Labrenzia sp. VG12: one gene and its partner. The protein of the gene in region 1 interacts with the protein of each later gene in a pairwise test. Links are inferred from orthologs where the notes say so. Each region holds a gene or a part of one and is shown on either strand. Other genes may lie near its edges.

Region 1 (7,860 bases):
ACCAGCGCCGCGACGACCAGGTTTTCCACGATGTCGTTGCCGATCACCGAAGCAGGGTTTTCTCCCCAGACCCAGTCGACGACTTCTTCCGTGACGAGAAAGAAAACGCAAATCGCCTGCAGGCCGAAGAGGAGCCAGGGCCAGGCAATTTTCCAGTTGGGCAAAGTCGGCATTGTTCGAAATCATCTCCCTGAAGGCAGGCACGAGAGCGGCCGTCGCGACGCCGGTCTGATGGGCCGCATGATGCGGTGTTTCCAGGGGTAAACCAAGGCCGTTTGTCGAATGATGCATCATAGGCAGAATTTGGTGTTGGCCCCCGGCCGGGTGGTCGGGGCGGACCACGGCGGGTCCGGCCGGGGTTGGCCGGTCAGATATCAGTCGTCGTCTTTCTCATCGTCCTCGTCCTGACCATCCAGTTCCATTTCCAGAACCAGGCCGGACGTGGCATCGACAACAACTTCCATCTCCTTGCCATCCAGGGAGACTTCGGCCTCGATTTCACCATTCTCGGTTTCAATCTCTTCCACCGTGTAACCCTCGGCGGTCAGCGCGGCGCGGATCTCGTCTTCCGTCGTGCCGAGCGTATCGCCGACGGAAACCGCGGCCACGGCAAGACTTGTCCCGGCCAGAAATCCGGTTAGGGAGAACAGGGTAAGCGCAGTAGATTTGATCGGGAGCGTCATGGGGGGTCCTTTGACTGTTGGAGGTCGGGCCAACGGCACCTTCAGCGCCGCGGCTTCCGATTTGCCCGTCCAACGCCGGGCGCTCCATCCCTCAAAGGCTTATAAACCCGCGGCTCAACCAAGGTTTAGGCGGGTTTAGAAAAGGTTTATTGAAAGAACCGCCCCGGTGACAGGCCAGCCGGATCGAGCAAAGGATCCTTACCCGCGATCATTGAAGCGAGCAGACGCCCTGTAATCGGTCCAAGCGTGAAGCCGTCATGGGCATGACCGAAATTCAGCCACAGGCCAGGCGTCAACGGAGACGCCCCCACGACCGGCAGGGAATCGGGCAGGCATGGCCGGCACCCCATCCAGACTTCGTCTTTCAGACGCCGGCCAAGCGGGAAAAGCTCCTCGGCCCGCCGTTTAGTCCGCTTCAGGACCGCCGGATTGGGCGGTGCGTCGCGCGCTGCAAGTTCCACACCTGTCGTCAGGCGGATACCGTTATCCGTCGGTGTCAGGACAAACCCGTTTTCAACGTCGACAACCGGACGCGACAGCGACGCTCCGGAAAGAGGCCGGTAATGCATGTGGTAGCCGCGTTTGACGGCAAGCGGATAGGTTTCACCGAGCTGCGTCAGCAGGTCGTCAGACCAGGCGCCCAGCGCCACCACGGCCTGGGAGGCCGTTATCTCGCCGCGCTCACAGCTTAATTGCCATACGCTCCGGTGGCGGGTCAGCCGCCGCGCGTCGCCCCGAAAGGAGCTGCCCCCTTCCCGGATGAAACCCCGCCAGAACGCGTCGACCACAGCCCCCGGATTGGAAACGGAGCAGCTTTCCAGCCAGTGCAGCGCCTTCAGCCCGCCGGTTTTCAGTCCGGGCTCCAGAGCATTGATCTCGCTGTCTCCAAGTTCATCATAGGCAACGCCGAACACCCGTGCGTATTGGCGCTCCGCGTTGCTCTCCTTGAAGCCGGCCTCTGTGCGATAGAGATGCAGCCAGCCGCCCTGGCGGTAGAAGCGGTCGGCATTGGTACTTCGCGCCAGCTCCAGATGCTCTTCGACTGCGAATGCCCTCAGGGGCGCGACCACCCTGGAATAGATCTCGGCACCGCGCTCGCTGCCAGCCTTATGGAACTGCCTGATCCAGGGCAGCAACCGGAGGACCGTGGCCGGATCAAGCGACACGGCGCTGGATTGCCCCAGGAAAATGCCGAGCAGCTGCAGCGGGTGCGTCGGCACCTTGTGCGGCACAAAACCATTGCGCTGCACGATGCCGGCATTGCCGAAAGAGGCCTCCTCACCCGGATGCTTCCGGTCGACCAACGCCACTTCCAGTCCCAGGCGGCGCAGATGCAGGGCAGTGGTAACGCCGACGATGCCGGCACCAAGCACGATCACGTCAAAGGATTGCGTCTGTCTTGTTTTTGCTGTCATACCTGTTCCGGTCGGTCCAGGGTCATTGGGTCTTGCTTGAGGTCCTGCCATCCGTCAATTCGGACCGTACCATCTGCCAAGCCAGCCATGTCAGGAGACAACACTAGATGATTCGGATGATCGGGGCAGGCCTGGCGTGGATTGGACGTCACGGCACGGCCGCACTTGTTGTGAGTATCTTTATCGGCGTCGCCCTGCCGGCCCTGTCCGCCTATATGCGCCCCTATCTCGGCATCTCTGTCTTCAGCCTCCTGACTCTTGCTTTCCTGCGCGTCGACCAGGATGCCATTGTCCGCCGTCTGCGCCGGCCAACGCTGCTGATCGCAGCCCTTGTCTGGATGATGCTGGGTGCCCCGCTCCTGACCTGGATGGCCATCCTGGCCATTGGCCCGGACCAGCTCGGCCCCGACATCGTCCTGGCCCTCTATATCGCGACCGCGGCACCGCCCGTCATGGCCGCTCCAGCCTTTATCTACCTGCTGGGCCTCGACGGCACCTTGAGCCTTGCCCTCTCGGTCGCCGCACTCATCGTAACCCCTTTGACAGCGCCCCTCGTCGGAGAACTCATGCTTGGCCCGTCGCTGCCCCTGAGCGTTGGCGGCCTGGCCCTGCAATTGTCCGCGCTTCTGGTCGGCGCCTTTCTGTTGTCCTTCATCTTCCGGCGCCTGGCCGGGCGTGAACGTCTGGTGCGCTCGTCCCACCACATCAGCGGGCTGAACGTCCTGCTGCTGCTGGTCTTCGCGATTGCTGCCATGGACGGGGTCGCGGCAAGCTTTGCCGCAAAGCCTGGATTTACGCTTGGATTGACCGCCCTCACTTTTGCGCTGGCGCTTGTGCAGATGCTGCTGTCGCTTGCCCTCTTCGCCCCCGCAAGCCGCGAAGACGCCTATGCCATCGCCCACACCTGCGGCACCCGCAACATGGGCCTGATGGTGGCCGCGCTCGGCGGCACCTTGCCCGAACTCACCTGGCTGTGGTTCGCCGTCGGCCAGTTCCCGATCTACATGCTGCCGATGATGCTGAAACCCTTCGTGCGGCTCTACTGCGGACCGAACGCCGGAAGTGTGACGTAGCCGGTCTTTCCCATGAGCGTGGTATGCTTATCTGCCGCTCCAGGATGACACCAACCAACCCCCGAAGGAGCCTGTCCGTGACTTTTATCCGCGCACTCAGATGCCTGTCCCTTCTCGTCGCCGCCGGTCTTCTGTCCCCGGCGGCCTTTGCCGGCGACACGGCAAAACTGCATGTGCTCGGTTTTTCCAAGACCGGCAGTTTCTTCGCCTTTGAACAATACGGCTTCCAGGATGGCTCCGGCTTTCCCTATTCGGAAATCTTTGTGGTGGATGTCATCGGCGACAGCTGGGTGAAACCCTCGCCTTTCCGCCTGCGCAAGGACGTCGATGTCGGCCTGGGGGATGCCGCCGACAACGCTCTGACGGCCGCGCGCTCCGAAAACCGCCTCAACGCGCAACCGCTTCTGAAGGACAAGGCAATCGCCGGCAAGGGCGACACGGTCGGCTTCAGTCCGCTCACGGAACTGACATCCGATCCCCACAAGATGGTCGTCGCCCCGCGCGTGTTCTTTCAGGAGGGGGACAGCCCGGTGGAGCTCACCCTGTCCGAATACGCGCTGCCCGACGCAACGTGCCAGGGCTATGGCGCAGAAACCAGGGGCTTCCGCCTCACCATGGTGTATGACGGCGTTACGCGTGTTCTCAACGAAGACAAATCCGTTCCCAAGAGCCGCAAGTGCCCGCTCAGCTACCGTATCGAGCGGTTTGTGACCTTCTTCCCTGCCGAAGCACCACCGGTCTTTGCCGTCCTCCTTCAGATGGACAGCCTCGGATTTGAAGGTCCGGACAGACGGTATCTGGCGATAACCGGACGGCTTTGAGCAACTAAACCGATTGAGGCCTGCCGCGCCGCCTTGCCCGCAAGGGCCAGAAATGCTAGCGCGGCGGCACAAGATTTCCGCGGCCCAAGTCGAGGCCGCACGGGCCATTCGGGAGACTGCCATGCCGCGCGACATCAAGATCGCTCCGTCCATCCTCGCCTCCGATTTTTCCAAGCTGGGCCAGGAGGTCCGCGACGTTGTTGAAGCTGGCGCCGATTGGATCCATCTCGATGTCATGGACGGCCATTTTGTACCCAACATCACCTTCGGCCCGGACGTGATCGCAAAACTCCGCCCCCATACCAACAAGGTCTTCGACACCCACCTGATGATCGAACCCTGCGATCCCTACCTGGAAGCCTTCGCCAAGGCCGGCTCGGACATCATCACGGTGCATGCGGAAGCAACCACCCATCTCGACCGCTCGCTCCAGGCCATCCGCAACCTCGGCAAGAAGGCAGGCGTGTCGCTCAATCCGGCCACGCCTGAGAACGTTCTGGAATACGTGCTTGACCGGCTCGATCTAATCCTGGTCATGACCGTGAACCCGGGTTTCGGCGGACAGAAATTCATCGAGTCCCAGGTCGAAAAGACCCGGCGCATCCGTGAGATGATCGGCGACCGTCCGATCGATCTGGAAATCGACGGCGGCGTCACTCCGGCAACCGCGCCGCTCGTGGCCGCTGCCGGCGCCAATGTGCTTGTGGCCGGCTCGGCCGTCTTCAAGGGCGGGTTCGTGGACGGCTACCGGGAGAATATCTCGGCGATCCGCGAGGCAGCGGCAGAAGCTTAAGGATATGATGTATGCGGGAGCAAGCGGCCGATCCTTCGGGAAGGGCCTGCGGCCCTCCTCAGGATGAGACCGTTGATTGCTGCAATGCCAGAATTTGCTGGATGGATCGATACCAAAGACTGCCGTCTGAGTCTTAAAGTCCCGCAAATCTGACTGTTCGGTATTGCCACACCCTCAGACCTCATCCTGAGGAGGATCGCTAGGTCCGTCTCGAAGGATCGGCCGCTTGCTACCGGTTTTCTCCGGCATTTTTACCGTGTTTTTTCCCTCGCCGAGAAAGCTTCGGAAGCGCTTCAAAATCGCCCCGGATCAGCGCTTCCTTCTTTTCTCGCCGCCATTTCTTGACCTGACGCTCAAAGGCTATCGCGTCCGTGATCCGCTCAAAGTGACAGTTAAAGACAAGCGATAGCGGCCGGCGCCGCGCTGTGAAGCCGTCATAAACACCTTGCTCATGCTCACTTAGGCGGGTTTCAAGGTCCTTTTCCGTGACCCCGGCATAGTAGCTGCCATCGGCACAGCGCAGGATGTAAACGGTCGCACTCATGCGACATGCTTAACACAGCAGACACAACCATTGCGAGAAATACTGAGCAAGTAGCCCATCCTTCGAGACAGCGCTGACGCGCTTCCTCAGGATGAGGTCTGGAATTTGGCTGTCACTGGAAAGAGTTAGGCACTAAGCCTTGTTTCAATCGGCAGAAACCGAACGGTTCCCAAACCCAACAATCTCATCCTCAGGAGAGCCGCAGGCCCGTCTCGAAGGATCGGCCGCTTGCCCGAGGTTACGATAAGCCTCAAAAATCAGGGATTTCCACGCAACACCTTCACAACCGCAACAACCCGTCTTCCCGATGAGACACTCCCTCGGTTAAGCTCCCAGTTCGAAGACAAAAATCCGGGGGGATTCGTCTTGGCGCATATGGAACGCAGTATCGGGTTGCTTGGGCTGACTTTTGTCGCCATCAGCGGCATTCTCGGCTCCGGCTGGCTGTTTGCCCCGCTTCTGGCCGCCCAGGCGGCTGGCCCCTCCTCCCTGATCGCCTGGATGATCGGCGGCTTTGCCATGCTGCTCCTGGCGGCGACCTTTGCCGAGATTGCAACGATCCTGCCTGTTGCCGGCGGCATTGGCCGGGTACCGCATTTTTCCCATGGCTCGGTCGTTTCCATGACCATGGGCTGGACCGCCTGGGTCGGCTACAACACGACGGCGACCATCGAGGTCGAGGCCGTCCTGCGCTACTCGAAGAGCATGGCGCCCTGGCTCTACGGCCCGGATGGTCTTCTGACACCCGCCGGGCTTGGTGTTGCCTGCCTGCTCTTGCTGTTCTTCACCGTGCTGAATGCCTTTGGTGTCAAATTCTTTGCCAGGATCAACACGGCGCTCACCTGGGTCAAGATCGTCATCCCCGCGCTGCTCGCCGCCGTGATCCTGACCTCCGAATTCCGCTATGCCAATTTCAGCGACTATGGCGGCTTCGCGCCGGAAGGGCTCAAGGGGATCCTGTCGGCCATCTCCACCGGCGGTGTCATCTTCGCCCTGATCGGCTTTCGGCACGTGATAGACATGGCCGGGGAAGCCCGTAACCCGAAAGTCAACGTGCCCCTGGCGCTTGTGCTGTCCCTCGTGGTCTGTCTGGTGATCTACGGCGGTCTGCAGCTCGCCTTTCTGGGCGCGCTTGATCACGCACAGCTGTCGGATGGCTGGCCGGCGCTGCACTTTACCGGTGAGCTCGGTCCCATGGCGGCCCTTGCGACAGCGGTCGGCGCGCTCTGGATCGTCAGCATTCTGGACACCAGCGCCCGCATTTCCAGCTTCGCCTCGGGGCTCGTCTCCGTTGGCTCGAATGCCCGCCTGGGTCTTGCCATGGCGCAGAACGGCCTGTTCCCGAAATTCATGGAAACCCTGTCTGCCCGCGGTGTGCCGCTGTTTTCGCTTCTGGTCAATTTTGCAGTCGCGTCGCTGTTCTTCGTGCTTCTGCCCTTCAAGGAAGTGCTCGCGCTCAACACCTCCTCGATCGTCCTGTCGTTCATTGTCGGACCGATCGCCGTTTTGTCCTTCCGGCGTCTGTTGCCCGACACACCTCGCGCCTTCGTCCTGCCCGCCGCCCCGGTCTCCGGCTGTCTTGCATTTGTTGTCGCCAGCCTGATCATCTACTGGAGTGGCTGGCACACGATGCTGCATCTCGGCATCTGCCTTGCCATCGGCTTTGCCCTGATGCTGGTGCGCAGCAAACAGGGCGGGTTCGACAGTCTCGACTGGCGCGAAGCGGCCTGGCTGCCGCCTTACCTGATCGGCCTTGTGTGCTTTTCCTATCTGGGGTCTTTTGGCGGAGGCTCCGGCATGCTGCCCGTCGGTCCCGACATGATTGCCATTGCCCTGATGGCCACGGGCATCTACCTGCTGGCGGTCCGGCTCAGCCTGCACAAGGACAAGTTCAACCGCTATATCGCCGAGGAAGAACTCGACGAGATGCTGGAATATGACAGCGTCGACGATGCCCCGGTCGAACGGCCTGACTTCAAGCGCTGATTCAGCCGATATGTCGAGCGTGCACGCGGCCGCCGGGTGGGCCTAGGGCAGCTGTGTCAGGCTCTCCAGATACAGCACACCGCCGTAGTTGACGAATTTCGCCAGCACGCCCTTGTCGTAAAGCTCTCCGGCCTCTTCTCCGCCAGGATCATACTGACAGCCGACATAGACGTGGTCCGGGTTTTCCTTGTCGAGATCCGGGTCAAAGCCCAGGGACCATTGCGGCGTTGTCGCGCAGGGTCCAAGGCTGCCGATGGCCGCACTCAGGCCGGCAGCACCGGAGGGTGACGCCATGAACCTGGAAAAGTCAGGTTCTGCCGACAGAGCCGACCCGGCACTGGTGACAAGGGTCATGACAGCGATGGCAAGAGGGCGATAAATCATCTGTTTTCCAATCAATCAATGAAGTCGGCCGCAGTCGGTGCGGCCAGTTTGGTTATGAGGCTCAAAGGAGGAGAGCAACCGGGTCAGCTGAACAACCGGCCGGGTTTCTGGCCAGGAGCGGGCGGGGAAAGTTTTTGCGCAAGCCCCGCCGGGTAGAGGTC
Region 2 (5,370 bases), 720 kb from region 1 along the record:
CCGCACGTCGCTCTCCGGACAACGTGGTGTTGGCCTGTCCGATGCTTTGCCGATCTTTGCAGAGATCAAGGAAACCTACGGCATGCCGGTATTGACCGATGTGCACGCGCCGGAGCAATGCGCGCCGGTCGCCGAGATTGTTGACGTTCTGCAGATCCCTGCATTTCTGTGTCGCCAAACCGACCTTCTGGTTGCCGCCGCAAAAACCGGCGGTGTCGTCAACGTCAAGAAAGGCCAGTTTCTTGCGCCCTGGGACATGAAAAATGTTCTGGACAAGGTAACGGGCTCCGGCAATCCAAACGTCTTGCTGACCGAACGCGGTGCAAGCTTTGGGTACAACACGCTTGTGACCGACATGCGGTCCCTGACCATTATGGCGCAGACCGGTGCTCCGGTTGTTTTCGATGCAACCCATTCTGCACAGGCTCCGGGAGGACAAGGTGGTTCTTCGGGTGGCGATCGGACCATGGTACCGGTCCTTGCGCGTGCTGCAGTTGCTGTTGGCGTCGCTGGCCTCTTCATTGAAACCCATCCGGATCCCGACAAGGCACCGTCCGACGGTCCGAACATGGTGCCGCTGAGTGAGCTGGAAGCACTTCTTGCGCAGCTCAAGGCACTTGATGCGGTTATCAAGACTCCGGCTGTAGCCGCCGAATAGATTGTTTCAGCCGCATCCTTGGATGCGGCTTTCTCATGTGGAGCCATGCTCCGTTTCTCACGCCGGTCTGCCGGCGTCCACTAATGCCGGACCCCGTCCGGCAAACGTCAGTACTGCTACTTGTGACAGGGAGTTCATTCCATGACCGCCATTATCGATGTCATCGGCCGTCAGATCTTTGACAGCCGCGGCAATCCGACCGTTGAGGTCGACGTATTCCTGGAAGATGGCTCCTTCGGCCGTGCCGCCGTTCCGTCCGGCGCGTCGACCGGCGCGCATGAAGCCGTTGAACTGCGCGACGGTGGCGACCGCTACATGGGCAAGGGCGTTCAGAAGGCCGTTGATGCCGTCAATGGCGAGATCTTCGAAACGATCGGCGGCCTTGAAGCCGAGGATCAGCTGCAGATCGACCAGGCGATGATCGACCTTGACGGCACACCGAACAAGGCCCGTCTTGGCGCCAATGCAATCCTGGGAGCGTCCCTTGCCGTTGCCCGCGCTGCAGCCCAGGCGTCCGGTCTGCCGCTCTACCGCTATGTCGGCGGCACCTCCGCCCGCACCCTGCCGGTGCCGATGATGAACATCATCAATGGCGGCGCCCATGCCGACAACCCGATCGACTTCCAGGAATTCATGATCATGCCGGTTGGGGCCGAAAGCCTCAGTGAAGCCGTTCGCATGGGCTCTGAAATCTTTCACACGCTCAAGAAAGCCCTGAACGCTGCCGGTCACAACACCAACGTTGGTGACGAAGGTGGCTTCGCACCGAACCTGGAGTCGACCGACGCAGCCATCGGTTTCGTCATGAAATCCATTGAAGCGGCCGGATACAAGCCGGGAGAAGACGTCTATCTGGCGCTTGACGCCGCTTCGACCGAATTCTTCAAGGACGGCAAATACGTCCTGGAAGGTGAGGGTAAGTCACTGGCACCTGAGGAAATGGCTCAGTATCTCGCCGATCTCGTGTCCCGCTATCCGATCATCTCCATCGAAGACGGTCTGGCAGAAGACGACTGGGACGGCTGGAAGGCCACTACGGACCTTGTTGGCAACAAGTGCCAGCTGGTCGGTGACGACCTCTTCGTGACCAACTCCGAGCGCCTGCGCAAGGGCATCGACATGGGTGTTGCCAACTCCATCCTGATCAAGGTCAACCAGATCGGCACACTGTCCGAGACACTTGATGCCGTCGAAACCGCCCACAAGGCCGCCTATACCGCCGTGATGTCGCACCGGTCCGGCGAAACCGAAGACAGCACGATTGCCGACCTGGCCGTTGCCACCAATTGCGGACAGATCAAGACTGGTTCCCTGGCCCGCTCCGACCGGCTCGCTAAATACAATCAGCTGATCCGGATCGAGGAAGAACTGGGCCCGCAGGCTATCTACGCAGGCCGGTCCATCCTGAAGGGCTGAGCCTTGCCTCTCTGAAAACGAAAAACCCCGCAGAAACTGCGGGGTTTTTTGTTGCCTGCTTTCGGGCTTCTACTGGGACGCGGCAGCCTGCGGGTTGGTTCTTGTTTCTTCCGCATGCAGCAGGGCGGCGGCAATCGTTTCTGCCTTCTCGGCACCGGCCAGAACAAACCGCCCGTCGATGATGAAGCAGGGAACGCCGGACACTCCAGAATTGACAGCGTTTTCGATCTGGGCCGTAACCTTGTCGAGATCGGTTTCCGTCTCCAGGAGCTGTTCCACCAGATCGGACTGCATGCCGGCTTCCTCGGAAATCCGCACCAGCGTTTCGGATTTGGTCAGGTCTTCTCCGTCAACAAAATAGGCCTTGAAGAGACGCTCAACCACCTCGTCCTGAAGATCGTCCGCGCGAGACCACAGGATCAAGCGGTGGCAATCGAGGGTGTTTGGGGACAGCCTGATATCCACGAAAGCAAACGGGATGCCTTCTTCCTGACCCGCCGTCCGGATCTGGCTGTAAAAGGCATTAGCCCGATCCATCCCGCCGAACTTGTCGCTGAGATACTGCTGCCGATCCTTGCCGGACTTCGGCAGGGTCGAATCCAGCTGAAAGGGGTGCCAGCGCACCAGAACATTCAGTTGCGGCACAGAGCGGAGCGCGGCTTCCAGCCGTCGCTTACCGATGTAACACCACGGACACATCACATCCGAAATGACATCGACGGTGAGTGGGGCTACATCTGTCATGCGACTTCCTGATTTCTGACTGGTTCATTCAAGGCTAGTGCCTTGTGGGTATTTGCCAAGCCCCATTTCGTGGCAACGTTAAGGCAAGGCCCCAAAATTGCGCGAAATGCGCCGGTTTAAAGCACTGTATGGGTCAAAATCGAGTTGATCCGTTTTTGAAGACGCGTGGTACCGGCTTCGTTTTTCAGAACGGCAACGGGACCGACGTCCCGAATGAGACATACAAGATCCTCGTCCCGGCTGGTGGCATCGGCGATCGACAGCAAAGTCGCATTGATTTCCTCAAGCTCTTCCAGGGAGGTAACGGCGATACCAAAATTTTCCGGTTGAAGACGCATCTCCCAGAGATCCAGCCCCCTTGCAGCCAGCTGGTTGCTGCAGGCTTCCAGATAGGTTGTGTAGTCTTCGACCGCCAGACCGCCGACATTGACCTGCTGACGCAGCCACATGTGGCTTTCGGCAAGCACCCGGTCTGCAAGGCGCCGCCTCTTGCCGAAGCGGATAGCGGCGTTCAGGCGTTTGACCAGTGTTTCCTTGCGGTTTTCTCCAACAAGAACGTCCGAGGCGCCATTACGGAACAACAGCACCAGATCTTCCTCGCGCTCACACACGGCAAGGACCGGCAGGCCGGCGAAGCGGGCATCCCGTCTGATCTGCTGCATATAGTCAATCGCGTCATCAAACGGAGCATCAATGACAACCGCGTCGAACGCCCGTTTGGACATGAATTCAACGGCCATGTTGCCGTCGAACGCGCCGACGACCTCGACCTTCTGGTCGCTGGCATCCTGCCATTCCAGAAAACGCCCGCTCAGGCCAACAACGAGCAGGCTGCTGGACCCTGAATGATGCGGCGCGGAGCCGAAACCGGGAATGCGACCAAAAACCCGACGGCGCAATTGTGCCTCGTCAGAGCGCAACAGCGCGCGCTGATGAATGCAAATCAGCATCAGGAGAACTTCGTCTGGCACGATCCGGTCGATCACCGCCGTGGGCTGAAGCCCGTCCGGCAACAGGTCGTCGCTACCCGTAAGGAGATAGAAGGGGACTTCGCAGACGAGGTTCCTGATCTGCGGCATCAGCCAGTCGAAGAAAGCCGTTTGCTGCCCCTGTTCGAGCTCTGCCACGTCAACCACGACCGCCGCCGGCAGCGCCAGGGGTAGCCGGCTTCCGCGGTCAAACATTTTCAGCAGCGACACATCCAGGGCTTCCGGAGCGTCCCCACTTCCGCTGCGCCTTGGCCGGCGCCCCGCGTACCAGTAAGGACCGCGCCAGGAGAGCGAGGTTTCTAAATCCATTCCCTGTCCCCAACTATGCCACGGCAGCAGGCAGGCGCTGGGTCCGCATGGTCAGCCGCTCGCGGCAGATGGTTCCATCGTCGTTCCGTGGCAATGACTGTAAAATCAGCACACGATGGGGGATCTTGGCAAGGTCTACACCTTCTGCGTCCAGATAAGCAAAGAATGCTCCTGCATCCGGAACGTGTCCGGGATCGGGTACAAGAGCGGCATACATGCGTGCGCCAAGAACCGCGTCTTCAACGATGAAAGCGGCAGCTTCCCGGATGCCGGGATAACTTGAATAGATCCGATCGATGGTTTCAAGGTTCCCCGTCCCCAGCGCATATTGGCCGGGAATGCCGAAACCGGCGAGACCGTCTTCCACCAGTTCGACCTTGATGTTGGTGTTGAGAAAACCTGTTCCCTCCCAACGGACACGCCGCTGGTCTCCATTGATGGTACGCCAGCCGATTTCAGGAACCATGGGCCCTTTCACCAACAGGGTCGGGGGTTGATCATCCACTTCGTCAGTGACTGCAATTTCCAGAAGGGCTGGCCCGCTCTCGCACCCGTTCGGCCCGTTATGCTTTCCCAGCGCTGTTGGTTTCATCTTGGCGGAAGGACCACGCGCCTTGGCGACAAGCGCGAATTCATCGGCAAGGTGAAGATCAACCAGACGTCGGCGCGCAACAAAGGTGGTTGGATGTGGCGCCGCAATGTTCCAGGCTGCCAGCAGGGCCGTTTTGGAATTGGACAGCTTGCGATCCAGGGTCTGCGCAAGCGGACCAGGTGTCATGACGACATCGGCGTCGACCTCATTGGCGTGTGCCGCAAGATTGGCGAGGGAAGTCGGATGATGCAGATGAAGCGTGCCTCCGGTCAAAAGCCAGGGTACCAGACCGCCGCCCAGCCCGGTCAGGCCACTCAGCGAATAGGGCAGGATTACCGTGCTGGCGTCCTTGATATGCGCTTCATGAACAACCATCTGCGCCGCCGATGTCCAGTGGTTGTGACACCGCGTCACCGGGACGTTTTCCTCGCCGCTGCGGCTCCAGCAGATGGTGGCGGTATGGTCGGCCGGCTCCGGTCTCTCGCTTGGCGAGAACTGAAGGTCGTCCCCCATTTCGGCAAGCATGGGGCCAAGTTCGATCAAACCGTCAGGGACGTCCTTGCCGAGCCCGAAGACGAAGCGCAGCGAGAACAGGTCGGCGGCAACGTCCCGGGCCGCGACACCAACTTCTCGGGTTTCCACGCGGTCTGCGGCAATGAACC

Evidence for each region. The genes of interacting proteins can lie anywhere in the genome.
Region 2: the proteins of rpe (region 1) and eno interact in binary tests that used the Escherichia coli proteins (3 or more experiments, as listed by UniProt). The link is inferred for Labrenzia sp. VG12 from one-to-one orthologs.

The regions. Positions count from the first base shown.
Region 1 is NZ_CP022529.1:1,984,135-1,991,994, forward strand. What follows is about bases 2,958-5,949. They hold rpe (ribulose-phosphate 3-epimerase), read left to right. Parts: upstream 2,958-4,113; coding sequence 4,114-4,785; downstream 4,786-5,949. Other genes in these bases: CHH27_RS09270 (Na+-dependent transporter), read left to right, coding at 2,958-3,171; CHH27_RS09275 (DUF2259 domain-containing protein), read left to right, coding at 3,249-3,992; CHH27_RS09285 (GIY-YIG nuclease family protein), read right to left, coding at 5,015-5,329; CHH27_RS09290 (APC family permease), read left to right, coding at 5,705-5,949. In the rest of the region: CHH27_RS09255 (helix-turn-helix transcriptional regulator), read right to left, coding at 1-173; CHH27_RS09260 (PepSY domain-containing protein), read right to left, coding at 375-683; CHH27_RS09265 (FAD-binding oxidoreductase), read right to left, coding at 830-2,098; more of CHH27_RS09270, read left to right, coding at 2,206-2,957; more of CHH27_RS09290, read left to right, coding at 5,950-7,315; CHH27_RS09295 (hypothetical protein), read right to left, coding at 7,358-7,699; CHH27_RS09300 (NUDIX hydrolase), read right to left, coding at 7,783-7,860. UniProt on the Escherichia coli protein: Catalyzes the reversible epimerization of D-ribulose 5-phosphate to D-xylulose 5-phosphate.
Region 2 is NZ_CP022529.1:1,262,858-1,268,227, forward strand. What follows is about bases 1-2,936. They hold eno (phosphopyruvate hydratase), read left to right. Parts: upstream 1-799; coding sequence 800-2,074; downstream 2,075-2,936. Other genes in these bases: kdsA (3-deoxy-8-phosphooctulonate synthase), read left to right, coding at 1-658; CHH27_RS05725 (DsbA family oxidoreductase), read right to left, coding at 2,144-2,818; CHH27_RS05730 (response regulator transcription factor), read right to left, coding at 2,935-2,936. Outside these bases: more of CHH27_RS05730, read right to left, coding at 2,937-4,116; CHH27_RS05735 (class I adenylate-forming enzyme family protein), read right to left, coding at 4,130-5,370. UniProt on the Escherichia coli protein: Catalyzes the reversible conversion of 2-phosphoglycerate (2-PG) into phosphoenolpyruvate (PEP). It is essential for the degradation of carbohydrates via glycolysis.